3 regions of the Candidatus Clostridium radicumherbarum genome follow, and region 1 is predicted to be linked to each of the others. Evidence: riboswitches for the same ligand, from Rfam matches in the RefSeq annotation. Region 1 holds a riboswitch; each other region holds the start of a gene.

What was found. Region 1 has a riboswitch for cyclic di-GMP ahead of ACJDUH_RS12915 (OmpL47-type beta-barrel domain-containing protein). Riboswitches for the same ligand answer to the same signal wherever they lie in the genome.
Region 2: another riboswitch for cyclic di-GMP. It lies ahead of ACJDUH_RS01570 (LPXTG cell wall anchor domain-containing protein); the one in region 1 lies ahead of ACJDUH_RS12915 (OmpL47-type beta-barrel domain-containing protein).
Region 3: another riboswitch for cyclic di-GMP. It lies ahead of ACJDUH_RS00310 (peptidoglycan-binding protein); the one in region 1 lies ahead of ACJDUH_RS12915 (OmpL47-type beta-barrel domain-containing protein).

The regions. Positions count from the first base shown of each region.
Region 1 covers NZ_JBJHZY010000002.1:661,407-666,129, forward strand. The annotation lists gene ACJDUH_RS12905 (MFS transporter) at 1-66, opposite strand, end outside; gene ACJDUH_RS12910 (MFS transporter) at 265-2,760, opposite strand; cyclic di-GMP riboswitch class I at 3,057-3,151, shown strand; gene ACJDUH_RS12915 (OmpL47-type beta-barrel domain-containing protein) at 3,234-4,723, shown strand, end outside.
Region 2 covers NZ_JBJHZY010000001.1:315,929-320,651, reverse strand. The annotation lists gene ACJDUH_RS01575 (L,D-transpeptidase family protein) at 1-328, opposite strand, end outside; gene ACJDUH_RS01570 (LPXTG cell wall anchor domain-containing protein) at 563-2,401, opposite strand; cyclic di-GMP riboswitch class I at 2,556-2,641, opposite strand; gene ACJDUH_RS01565 (sensor histidine kinase) at 2,837-4,282, opposite strand; gene ACJDUH_RS01560 (response regulator transcription factor) at 4,297-4,723, opposite strand, start outside.
Region 3 covers NZ_JBJHZY010000001.1:38,655-43,377, reverse strand. The annotation lists gene ACJDUH_RS00310 (peptidoglycan-binding protein) at 1-2,329, opposite strand, end outside; cyclic di-GMP riboswitch class I at 2,399-2,483, opposite strand; gene pfkB (1-phosphofructokinase) at 2,670-3,599, opposite strand; gene ACJDUH_RS00300 (DeoR/GlpR family DNA-binding transcription regulator) at 3,593-4,369, opposite strand; gene ACJDUH_RS00295 (tetratricopeptide repeat protein) at 4,603-4,723, opposite strand, start outside.

The DNA.
Region 1 (4,723 bases):
AGCATAAAGTATTCCCGCAATAATTATCTTTGTAAGAGCATGAAACTTGTGAGTTAAACTAGTTATTGTTAAATATAAATACTTTTAGGAAGCCCCCTATAAGTTTTAAAAATTTTGAGCATGGATATTCCCCCTCTTCACATGGTAATTTTATCATATTAATAAAGTAGAATAAATAAAAAAGTCCAAGTTCCCTTATAGGAAACTTGGATATTTAATTAAATTATCTCAGATTAAGTTATATCGCTTATTAAGAGGTGGCTGCTAGTTTTCATGGTATTCCTTTTTTCTATAAAAAGTCAAAATCATCATTCCCATTAACGCAGAAATACCAGTTGCAAGATAAACCTGCTTGAAGCCTTCATTTAAAGTGCTTTGAAACTCTGATTGGATTTCAGGCGAAAGTTTATCTATCTGTGAAAGGTAAGCATTATTTGCCTCTCTAAAAGTTTTTGGTACAGCGCCACTAAGTGCTGTCATTTTACTTAAAGTATCATTCATATCAGCTTTAGCTGCTTCTACTCCGGAAATTGCAGTTAACATTCCTTCACGCTTAGCTTTAGTTTCATTAATCTTGGCAAGCATTTCACTGCGCTGTTTTTTAAGCTTAGCAACCTGCAAACTTAATGTTTTCTTTGCATTTGTAAGTTCATCTATCTTAGACTTAAGATCTTGAGGGGTTTTAACATCCTTCAGCTGATTAAGTGTACTTTCAGGGATCTTTGCCTTTACCTCCTGTGGAATCATATCTATTATGGACTGAGTTTCCATGCCAGTTGGCATTGTTCCTGAGCTCTGGGTTCCAGCTGGATTACCTTGAGGAGCAGTTCCCTGAGGCATAGCTCCACCTGTTGAAGTATTTGTTCCCTGTCCCATAGATTGATTCATCATTTTTATCATCTGATCATAAAGGCTGTTAAGCTCAGTAATTCCCTTTTCCTGTGAAGATATAGCATTATTCATCTGTGCTATTCCTGTATCCATACCTACTAAAGCCTTATTCATTCCAATTATGCCATTAGTTACTCCATCAACACCTTCCTTAAGGTCTGCAATGCTTTTATCCATAGTAGGTATACCTGATTGAATACCATCTATACCCTTTTGAACACCATTTTGAATTTTGGCTATTACATCAGGAGTCGTATTACTGAACATTGTTGATGAAAGAGTTTTGATTCTTTCGGTAATATTTGTTACATCAGCAGTTTTCATAAGCTCAATTAAGTCAGTAGGCAATTTAGAGCTGCCATCACCCTTCATATTGACTTCTATTTTTGTCATTGAAGAAAGGTCTGGAAATTGCAAGTCTGCCATCTTATCCTTCATGTTCGGATCCGATTTTAGCTTAGTTAGCTTTTCATTAAGCTCCTGAGCATATGGCAATTGTTGTACAGTAATCTCTTTTGGCAAAAGTGCTAATTCTCTAGCCTGTACAGCACCTCCTGCATGAGCAATAAAACCTACCATAATTGCAGGTGCTATAGTTGTTCCAATAGACCTAATCAGGGATAGAGCAGCCAGTGCTGAATTTGATTCTTCTTTTTTTGTATTCTCAAGCATCATGTAATTTAAAGGGGCACCCATAGTAAAGCCCATTCCAAGTCCTATTAAAATAAGGCTTATTATTACAGTTGCAAATCTCGGATATTTAGTTGTTACAAGTATCAAAAATGCTGATCCAGCCATTGAAATGGTAAAGCCCAGCATCAATATACTTTTAGCTCCAAATTTATCAACAAGCTTGCCAGAGAATGGAGCCCCAACACCTGCAAACAATCCAAGTATTATAACAAAATATCCACCGCTGCCTGCAGATATTCTCACAGCATTTTCCGAAAATTGAGGTATGAATATTACCCCCATTAAAATGATTCCTGTAATGAAGCTAATTACTAAGGTTACAACTATACGTAAATTTGTAAAATAACTTAGATTCATCACTGGATCCTGAGCTCTCTTCTCTGCCAGGACAAAAAAAGGAAGCAGTATTACAAATATAATTATAAATGGATAAACGGATGTACTTTTAATACTCTCACTAAAATTAAAGAAATCAATATTCTTAAGTCCATATAGCAGTGATAATATCATAGAAACAAGAAATAGAATTCCTAAGGTATCTATCTTGCTTATGTTCTCAGTCTTATTATTCTGAAGTGTAATTAATCCGGCGATAATGATGAATATTGTTATTGGCACATTTATATAGAAAATAAACTGCCAATTATTTTTACCAAATATATCTAGTATTGCACTGCCTGCAGAAGAACCGAAAATATTTGCAATTCCGTATACTCCACCAACAAGCCCTAATGCCATTCCACGCTTTTCAGGCGGAAATGTAGTGCCAAATTCTGCAGTGGCTATGGGAACTATTCCACCTCCACCAATGGCCTGCACAACTCGTGCAGCAAGAAGTATTGTAAAGCTTCCGAAATTTTGTGAAAGACCGCAAAATAAGGAACCCGTTCCAAAAAGAAATATTGCTGTAAGATAGACATATTTTCTTCCAAATTTATCAGCTAGTTTACCCATAATTGGTATGCTTGCTGCATATGCAAGGGTATAAATTGTTATCATCCAGATGCCTGTTTTTTCATCAACCAGCAGGTTATTCTGAATAATTGTCCTTGCTGGAGTTACTATACCTGTGTCAATTGCCCCCATGAATAGCCCTAAAAGATAAACTGAAGCTATAAGCCATAAGCTGCGGTTAATGTTAGTCTTGCTGCTTTTTATTTGTGTTTTTGTTGACATACTTCCTTTCCTCCTAAATCTTAATACAATCCGTCATTTCATCAAAGGTTAGATAGTATACCAAACCTCCCTATTATTGATAATCTCAGGCATGCAACCATTTTTATAGTTGTATGAACCCTGTTCACGAACTATGTTCATATTATAAATTTAATAAGGAAATTAGTCAATAATATTATTGGATAAAATTGAATTTTTTGAAAATATTTATTTGTTTACTTTTACTAAATATATTAAACTTTCCATATAGATGTGTAATTAGTTAACCACTAAGCTGCATATCTAAATATATTATAAAGTGAAAAAGGCAAACCATGGGAAACCATGAGACGCAAAGCCAAGGGCCTGAACCACGAATATATTTTTACGTGGATGGCAGCCGGTTGCCACAAGAACATAGTTTTTTTAACTTGTGGATCTTGTTTACGATTCATATCTTTTTCCTTTTTCACAGTGAAAGGTAGGAAAATATCATGAAAAAGCGTTTCTTTAGCAGTGTTCTATTTTTTGTATCACTGCTGCTGGCATTGCAGCTTGCATTTCCATCGGTATATGCTTCGGCATTAACTACTGATAATACGGTGCTGCCGCCCAGTAATCTCTCCATTCAGCTCACAACACCAAGTGATGTAAAACTTACATGGAGTTCTGTTTATCAAGCCACTGGTTATAATGTTTATGGAATTCTTGACGGTCAGCTCAAATTACTTGGTACTACAACATCAACATCTTATACCTTTAGTAACCTTCCAGAAGGCTCCTTTAGCTATGTTGTTTCAACATTAAGTGCTGTTGGAGAATCTGGTCCCTGTGCTCCTGTTTCAGCTAATATTACTTATCCTACTATGGCAGCACCAACTAATTTAACTTACAAAATACAAAATGGTAATGATGTTGTTTTAAGTTGGACAACCTCTCAATATGCTCAGACTTATAATGTATATCAAATTACAGCAGATGGTCAGCAAACCTTAGTTGCATCAACAAAAACCTCCTCATATACCCTGACAAATACAGCTGAAGGAAACTACACCTATGCAGTTTCTTCTGTAAATTCACTTTATGGTGAATCTTCACTTTCAGGAAATATACAGGTTCAAGTGACTTTCCCAATTATGACAGCTCCAAATAATTTTAACTACTCTATATCTAATGGTAATGACATAACATTAAAATGGAATGCTGTCAGTTATGCTGCAACCTACAAAATATATCAAATTGTGGATGGCCAAAAGGTTCTTAAAAGTACAGCTACAGGAACAAGTATATCCTACACTAATATGCCTGCTGGTGATTATGTGTATGAGATTCACTCCTTTAGTGATCGTTTTGGTGAATCACAAGATGGAAGTCTAGCTTCCTTCACTTTAGTTCTCCCAATAATGCAGACACCTGGTAATTTAACATATACCATGGCTAATGGGAATGATATCACCTTAAAATGGGGAACTGTTCCTTATGCAACTGCATACAAAGTATACCAGATTGCAAATGGCCAAGAAACCTTAATAAGTACATTGACTGGTACAACAGTCACTTACACCAATAAGCCTGCTGGTGATTATGTTTACGAAGTTCGCTCATATAGTGATCGTTTTGGTGAATCACAAGATGGAAGTCAAACCTCCTTTACTTTGATTCTACCAACAATGCAGGCACCGGGTAATTTAACATATAGTATTACAAATGGAAATGATATTACCTTAAGCTTTGGAACTGTTCCTTATGTAACTAACTACAAAGTATACCAGATTGTTAATGGTCAGAAAGTCTTAAAAAGCACCTTAACTGGTACAACTATCACATATACTAATATGACTGGTGGAGATTATAATTTTGAAATTCACTCCTATTCCACCCGCTTTGGAGAATCCATAGATGGCAGCAGTATAGCCTTCACTTTAGTAACTCCAGTTATGCAGCCGCCTGCTAATGTAATGCAAACTATTAAAAATGCAACTGA
Region 2 (4,723 bases), on a different contig from region 1:
ATTTTAAAGCACTTTGTTTATCCTTTAACTTCTTAAATTCCTCCTCAGAAGTATACTTTAAGTCAATATCAACTGCGCTTATCTCTTCCTTTGCTCCGCCTCTCTCTTTTAATTCCAAGGTAAAGTCTTGAAGCTTTGATGACATTTCACTTTTTACTTCCTCAACAGTTTTACCTGAAACATTGATGCAGTTAATGGTGGAGCCATAATAAAAATGCTTTAAAAAGTAAATTGATGTCCCAAAATATATAATTAGTAAAGAGCAAAGAGGAATTAAAATGACTAATAAAATTTTATTTGGTTTAGGTTTTTGTTTTTCCTTTTCCATAATACCAGCCCCTATGAATTACTAGCCTTGAACAATTAATAGTTGTCCTTGCCTATGTATTATTTATAAGCTCTTTAATTATATAGACGAATTACTTCCTTTATTTAATGCAAAGCTCATAATTCATTTTATGAGGCAATATTTATTTTTAAAACCATTGTTAATATATAGCAAAATAAAATAAAAACCTAGAGAATTTTCTCTAGGTTTTTTGTATATTAGATTCTACTGCTCTTAATTGCCCGCTTTTACTGCTTTATCTTTTCTAAAGAACATAAAGCCTCCAATTAAGATAAACGCAAAGGCTAGGAGCATTAAATTATTAAAATTTATTACTGATCCTGTTTGAGGAAGCATACCATTTGCTTCAGCAATAGTATACTTACTAAAGTGACTAGTATCGAAGGTAAAGGTCATTGTATCTTTATTATAGCTTCCACCAACTTTTTCCCACTGCTTTGTATTTTCGTTGTAGTAGAAAGCGGCAAGTTTCGTAATATCTAAACCACTAATTTCATCTTTAGACAATTTTACAGATATATTAGCTTTTCCACTTTTAAATGTATGTATATCCTTTATTTTCGTGCCGTCCTGTTTATATGCAGAAAGGCTAAAATCAAATACCTTCCCTACACTTTTAAGTGAATTTAAAACTGCATCTCCTACTACTAAATTTTGTTTTAAATTTACATAGTCTCCTTGTCCTATTCCATTAAAATCTATAGTAGAAAATGGAAGACCAACTATAACATTATTAGAATTAAGCTTTATGCTTCCTTTACCGCCATTTATGGACGCAGCATCAATTTTAGCTTCTACAGTTTTTACATCTGTAGGTATAACTGGTGTTATATCATTTACAGCATCCTTAGATATTTTACTTGAATTTAATGTTATGAGGGCATCTTTGCCATTAAGAGTTGTTGTGAAATTTTCTGAAGCTGGTGCTGCTGGAGCTGCTGATGAAGGTTGGTCTATAGATATTGGTGTATAGCCAAACCCTACAATACCACATGTAACTAAATGCTGATCATCATACACATTAAGTCCAAGCATACCGCTAGATACAATATACTTATCTACAAAGCCCTGGTCTTCCAACTTTGAAATGACCCCATCTGTATCTATCCACATATTTCCATTGATATCGCCTGATTCAAAAAATTGTTTTGCAGATAAATCATATTCTTTAACAAGGCTAAGACCATTATTACTAATTGTATACTTTTGTATGATATTCTTCACTACGGCATAGTTAACTGGTGAAATTTCTTGAGTGTATACAAGCAATGTATTGTTTGTCCCAGGATAAATAGCTTTAATATGATTTGTACTATTTATTGAATATTCCTTAATTGTGTTATCATTTAAGATCCTAAATACCTTATTATCAGCACCTAATGCAAGGGATTTAAAAAACCACATACTTCCATCTAAACCCTGTTGCAGCCTACCATATGTGTTATACAAAGAATCTCCCTTTTGAAGAACAAGTTCTTCATGGGAAAATCCCTTATCATTATATATTATGTATTTTGTATTATAATCTGTAATTTTTCCATTTGCATCATAGATTGGAATATTGTTTTGGTCTGCTGCAAACCAGAATACTCCATTTGCATCTATTTTGTAATCTGTAATATATGCTTTTCCATCACCGTAGATAGGTACATTTTTTACAAATTCCATCTTGTAGGTATTTAAATTTGCCTTATATATTGCATATGGCTGGCTTTGGTCATCTCCATTTGAAGCTACATAAACATTATCGTTATATACTCCTATGTAAATTAAATGCCTTATAAGATTAAAGTCTTGAGAAATTATATGTTTTTGGCCATTCTCTTCAACAAAGAATTTTATATTGTTGTCAACAATTACAGTATTATTAACAATTGTCTTATTTTTATACTGATATGCAAAGCCCAAAGTTTCTTTTCTAACATCCATAAACGTTGGAAGAGAAGAACTAGCTGCTTCAGCCTTAACCTTCCCTGCAAATCCAACTCCAAAAATCAATTGAAATAAGAACAGTACTGCAGTAATAGCACTTAATAACTTTCTTTTTCCCATCTTTTACTCCCCTTTGTATTAATAAAATCAATGATCAAATATAGCTATGGATACTATTTTCTCTCAGGTATACACCTCCAAACAAATCCATAGATATACCTAACTGCAATAATAATACATGGTGTTAGATAAGTAAAAGCGTAAACAATACTATTTAGGTAACCCGGCTGCCTTAGCTTAATAAACTTTAGGCCCGTGGCTTTGCGTCTCTATCTTTCAATAGGTTTGCCTTTATCTATGGTATCTTATTTTAACAATTTATGATGGATTATGTAGTTATATGTAAAATTATATCAAAATGTAACAATATTGTGAAGTAATATTTTACCAAGATTATAATATATGAAATAAAAAAGGAACCCACAGTGAAAGCTTATTTCTCTCCTGCAAGCTCCTTTAACAAAATTACTTAGTAACTAATTTCTATTTAGGGCTTTATTCAACTACTTTAGGTAAAATAATTTTAAAACATGCTCCTGCCCTGCTGTTATTTTCAGCTGTAACCCTGCCATTATGTTTTTCTATTATGCTCTTTGTAATTGCAAGTCCAAGTCCATGCTTACCTCCTTTTCCCTTATAAAATCTATCAAAGACATTCTTTAATTCCTGCCCATCAAAGCCCGGCCCATCATCTTTTATGGTTATATTAATACTGTTACCTAAGCTTTCAAGGCTTACACTAATTTCTTTTTTAGAATATCTCAAGGAATTTCCTAATATATTAATTACAGCTCTTGATAATTTTTCGTCATCTGCCCTAATTATTAGATCTTTATCCTTTACATTAAGGCTTATGTTCACGCCATTTTTTATGGCAATGCCATTTACTCTATCTATACAGCCCTTAAGAAGGTCTTCAGTATTTAAGGCTTCAAGGTTAAAAGCCTCCTGCATGGAATCTAGCTTAGATAAATACAGAAGTTCCTCCACAATATTCGTTAGCCTTTTGCTCTCATCAATTATCACATCAGCTGCACTATTTGTATCCTCTATTACTCCAAGCTTTATTCCTTCTGCGTACCCTTGTATTGACATTAATGGTGTACGAAGTTCATGTGAGGCATTTTGTAAAAAGGTCTTCATGGTAGAGTCATAAGCTTTAAGCTTTTCTGCCATTGCTTCCATAGTCTCTGCCAATTCTCCAATTTCATTATCCTCATATTTTTCAGGTACAATTTTATAATCTCTTTCACCGATTTTCTTGGCATATTCATTTAAAAGTGAAATTGGTTTGGAGATCTTCTTAGATACAGCATTTGAAATTATTAATGCAATAATTGCAGCAACAAGCATTATGGAAAAAAGTATTACATTAATTGAAAGTATAAGCTGACTGCTATTTTTCATGTCTGAATAGAGTATTAAATTCCCTAATGATTTTTTATTTTCTAAAGCAAAGGGATGTATTAGTGCTGCATACTTTATATTTGAAGCACTAAAGTATTCTATTCTATTCTTTTTCAGCCCACTACCTAAAATATTTTTCTTACCTAAGGAAGGTATTATATCATTACTTAATATACCCGCCTCTTCACTTGCTAAATTCCTTGGAAAAATCACCTTCTCATTTACGTTTACCACTGCATATTTTATGTCAAGAAAGGTTTGGGTCTGTTTAAGTATTCTATTTATTTTTAACAGAGAGTTCAGTTCTGTTTTCTCGTCTGCAGTAATATTATCCTTCGTGCTGCTTATAAGCTGCGTATTCAGTGACTTTTGAATAATTTGAGCAGCAGATAAGAGTTGATTCCTGGTTTGATACCTTATATAAATATTGATGCATATATTAAATACAATGGAAGTTAAAATTACCAATATAATAATAATTGATATATGTGATAAAAATATACTTTTCCTAATGGATTTTTTAGAATTATTCATAGATCTAAACCTTCCTATTCCTGTTTACCAGAAATCATAAATCCATAGCCCCACATGGTTTCAATTGTAAGTGCAGCTCCTTCATTATTTAGCTTCCTTCGAATTCTTTTTACCATATCATCAGTAGCACGCGTATCTACTTCCATATCAAAGCCCCAAACCTTATTTAGTAGTTCTTCTCTAGATACTGCCTTATTTACATTTCTTACTAAATAAAGGAATAAATTAAATTCCATGGGAGTAAGCTTTAAATCATGACCATTACAAACTGCATTTCTGCCTTCAGTAGAAATAGTTACATCTAATATGTTTATTAATGCTGAGTTACTCTCTCTAGTTTTCTCAAATTCCATTCTCTTAAATATACTTTTTACTCTCAAAACTAGTTCTACAGGACTAAAGGGTTTAGTCATATAATCATCACTTCCAAGCATTAGACCA
Region 3 (4,723 bases), on a different contig from region 1:
AATTAGCATTTCCATCCCCTTTATTGAAAATGATTGTACCATCTTTTAGCTGAGATAAGGACTTATTAAAATTAAAATCCCACTTTACTCCAAAGTAGCCATCGTGTGGCTCTCCCTTGGCATTATAAGTTCTTATAATAGAGAAATCCCCATTATAATCACTTGCAGAAGCATCTACTGCATTATAGTAGAAGTTTCCTGTAATAAGGTTTATAGGCTCAAAGCCATATACGCAGTGCTTGTTTCTGCCCATAAGGGCACTATCTATTTCCCTCTTTTTTTCATCACTAAGTGGTGCAGGGGTGTAAGCTTTGCCTTGATTTTTCATAGGATTTCTAATAAACAATGTATTTCCTTCTATAAGAAGGCTGTCTCTAACACTGTTATCCTTCTCAATAGTAGCTGCAGGTACACCATAGAAATTAGCTATATACGGAATTGTATCCTTAGCTTGTACCTGATAAATTTGAAAACTATCGCTGTACCCTGGTGCACCGCTTACTCCATTTAATTCTGCAACAGCCTTAATGCTATATAAAGTGTTGAAGGAATAACCTTTAAAAATATTTGAAGCCTGCCAATTACTTACTATATCCTTATAGATGCTGCCGCTGTAAGGCGTCCCTGTAAGCAAGTCGCTATTAGGATACTTATAGGAGTAGCCTGCATCAACAGTACCAGTATAAGATTGACTTTCATCTTCTAAGCTGTAGGTTACTGCTGAGCCAGGTTTTGCTATACCGTCTGCAAATACTCCATCTAGAGCTAATAAACCATCACTTGTATGCCTGCTCAAGGGTCTTAGGTTTACTTTTGGAGAATCAAGTGGAGTCTGCGTATCTACAGGATTGTTATATTCAGATGTGATTTCAACATAAGGTGCAGCTTGGCACCAGTTATTACTAACACCACCAGAGAAAGTTTCTGGTGGATCGTTATCATTTTCTGTTTTAATAGTTACACCATTATTTGGAGCACCTAATGCCCATTTTTGCACTAAGCTTGTTATGTTCCAAACTACTGGTTGAGGACTGCTTTTTGTTGCATTACCAGAAACAGACTGCGTATCAACCTTAGTATATTCCATTGGTCTATTGCTCCAGCTCATGCCAACTAAATCCACTGGTTGGTCCAAGCTGCAAAGCTGAATATTTCTTGCAGCATCTGTTCCAGTTGTATATCTATATAAAGTTAAAGTAGCTGAAACTATTTTCTTGTCTTGAGTTATATTCACTGGAAATTTTAAATATGATTGGGTATGTCCCAAACCACCCGGTACTTTAGACAATTCCCCAGTTTCATTACCTACATATAAGAAGCCATTCCCAAAATATCTTTCACTAGGGTTGGATTCCTCAACGTGAGTTGATTGTATGTTAGTTATTGCTTCAATATCTGGATCCACTTTTACTGGATAAGCTCTTTCCTTATCTTGAAGCCATTCCTTATTTGCTGTTACAGTAATAATGTCTTTACCGAAGAGCTTCTTATCTAGATGAATTTGAAGATCAGTATTAACTTTTCCTGCGGCATCTGTCATTATAGGTGCATTTATAATGAATAGAGGCTTGTCATTATCCTTTGCATAAGCCGCTATTGTATTTGACTCTTCTTTTAATGTCAAACCTTTTGCTGATATATAATATTTAAATTCATTTTTATCCACATAGTGATTTAGTATTATATCTTCCTTTAAACTCGTGTTCTGTACTGTATATTGATAGTCTATACCTTCAAATACATCATTAAAAAGTATAGCGTTTTCATTTACTGCACTTTTACTAAAGTCGCCCTCATAAGGGTATAGGGTTAGGGAATATCCGTCCTTGCTCATGGTTACCCCATTATCCTTATCCATTAAGGCAGGAAGGGTAGTCGTAAAGTCATTAGCTTTATTTTCATAGTATTCTGTACTACTTTTTCCTTTTCCTACAAGAGTATTATCTATATCTTGAAGGTTCCCATTTTTATCTTTGTAATGTATTTTATCAAGATATACCTCTGTTACGTCATGGTTTGCATCAAGCTTATAGGTTTTACTATTCTCTGTTCTCTTTTCTAACTTTTCCTTGTCTTTACTGTAATTCGATTTTATTTGTGCTTTGTTTACCTGTGGTTTTCTAAGAGCTTTCACCGCTTTAGAAGTGTCCTGCGGCAATACATTAACCTTATCTGTATTTTGATTTATGTCCTTTCCATAGTATTCACCCTTTACAGGAATGCTTGCTATGGTGTTTGCAGCAGCTGCAAATACAGTGCTGCTTGAATTGAGAAAGAATAAGAAAGTAAGCAAGATACTTAAACCTCTTATTCGATTTTGTTTTTTCATGATAACCCCCTGATTAATTCCATAGACAAAGGCAAAGACGTGATATTAGAAATGAAAAATAGGTTCCATTTAGGCAGCCCGGCTGTCATAGGATTTCTCCTTTAGACCCGCAGCTTTGCGTCTTTATCTTTCGATAAATTTGCCATTTTCTATGTTAATTTGTTAAATTATTGAATAAATTGTCAACTTTTAGAGCATTAACTATATGTTAACATAAATTAGTAAAAATATAAATACTTTTTATTTAATTCCATTTCTTATAATAAAAGGACTTGTGAAACTACACTAAAAAATAGTTCACAAGTCCTTATAAATATTACTTAAATATACAATTATTAATCTATATATGCCTAATCTTAACCTTTTGTACTAATTTATTTACTTCCTCTAATGAACAAGCCTCTGTCCCTTCCGTTTCAACAGATGCCGCTCCGCAGGCATTGGCAAAGGCAAGTGTTTCTTCATCACTTAAGCTGTTTATTAAGCTGTAAACAAGGGCAGCTACCATGGAATCTCCTGCTCCAACAGTGCTTTTTACATTTACCTTTAAGCCTTCACAGGAATTTATACCAGCTTTAGTAACATAAATGGCTCCTTTTTCCCCTAAGGATACCAACACCTTTTTCACCCCGGTTTCAATAAGCTGCTTTGCTGCATTAATTACTGTTTCCTCATCTTCCTTTTGAAAGTCCATTAACTTTTGAAGTTCATGGATATTTGGTTTTATTAAATCAGGTTTCTCCTTTAATCCATGCTTTAAAAGCTCTCCATCTGCATCAAGTACTGTAACAGCGCCCTTCTTTTTTGCAAGCTTTATTAGTTTTCCATAAATGTCTATAGGAATGGAAGCGCTTACTCCCCCAGAAAGCACCACAATGTCACCTTTACTACAAAGTGCTTCAAATTTTTCTAAAAAACAGTTTAATTCTTCATTAGTTATTTCTGGGCCTGCCTCATTTATATCAGTATAAACCTTGTTTATTGAATCCACTACCTTTGTGTTTGTCCTTGTACTTCCTTCTATATGAACAAAGCTTGTGTCAATTTTTCGTTTCTTAAGTTCATCCTGAAAATAATTCTCCCAAACCCCGCCTAAAAAGCCTGTGCAGACCGAATCAATATTAAAATTTTTCAATACCTTAGAAACATTAATACCTTTGCCCCCAATATCATATCTGATGCTTCCTGCTCTATTTACTATGCCTAAATTAAAATTGTCAATGGTTAAAGTCTTATCTAATGCAGGATTAAGAGTAACTGTAATTACCATAATTCTTCATTCCCTTTCTTAATAATTTCAACTCCTATGTCTTTATATTCCTTAACAACATTTTCATTTAAATCAGAATTTGTAATTATTAAATCGACGGCCGTAACTGGACCTATTACTGCAAAGCTTACTTGATTAAACTTGGAGCTGTCAGCGGCTAATATAACCTTGCCGGCTGCCTTCATCATTTCCCTTTTCATATGAGCTTCCAGAAGATTAGGAGTAGTAATACCTTCTTTAATAGATATGCCATTTGCCCCAATAAAGGCCTTATCCACTTTAAAATTCTTTAATACCCCTTCTGAAATTGGTCCAACTAAAGCTCTTGTAGTTATTCTAAAGGCTCCCCCAGTTACAATAATCTCTATATCGTTTCTATTAGAAAGCTCTGAGGCAATATCTATGGAATTTGTTATTACAGTAATATTCTTAGCTTTAATACACTTTGCCAGCTGCAGTGTTGTAGTTCCTGAATCCAGTATTATTGTATCTCCATCCTCAATCATGGCTGCAGCTATTTTACCAATATATAATTTTTCAATATACCTTTTATCTTCTTTTTCTTTAAAGCTAGGCTCAAAAATAGCTTTTTCCTTACTTACTGCTCCACCATGAGTTCTCGCCAAGAATCCTTTCGCTTCCATTTCCTGCAGATCTCTTCTAATTGTTGATTCAGATACCTTAAAAACATTTGATAATTCATTTACCTTAATACTGCTTTTTTCTTTTAACAGCTCTGATATTTTAATTTGTCTTTCTTCAGAAAACATGCACAACAGCTCTTTTCATTAATTATTTATGCTCATGTGTGATTATTTATGATTATTTGTTAAAATTATAATGTATAAATTCATGTATGTCAAGGTATTAGTCTGCAAAGTAAAATTACCCTTTAAAAGGCTACAGTGCAATATTCAAAATAAAGAAGCTGCGCGGAATTCTGCTATGCTGACTATAAAAAAAACAAATATAAGCATTTATTTATGCTTATATTTGCTTAATTCTACTTAAGGAGCTGCTGAAATTCTTTACTATTTCTAACATTATTAAAGTCAGGTTCCTCTTTTGCAAGTTCCTTTACGCTGCTGTCAATGTTTATTGCTGTTTGTAAGTTTTTAATGGTG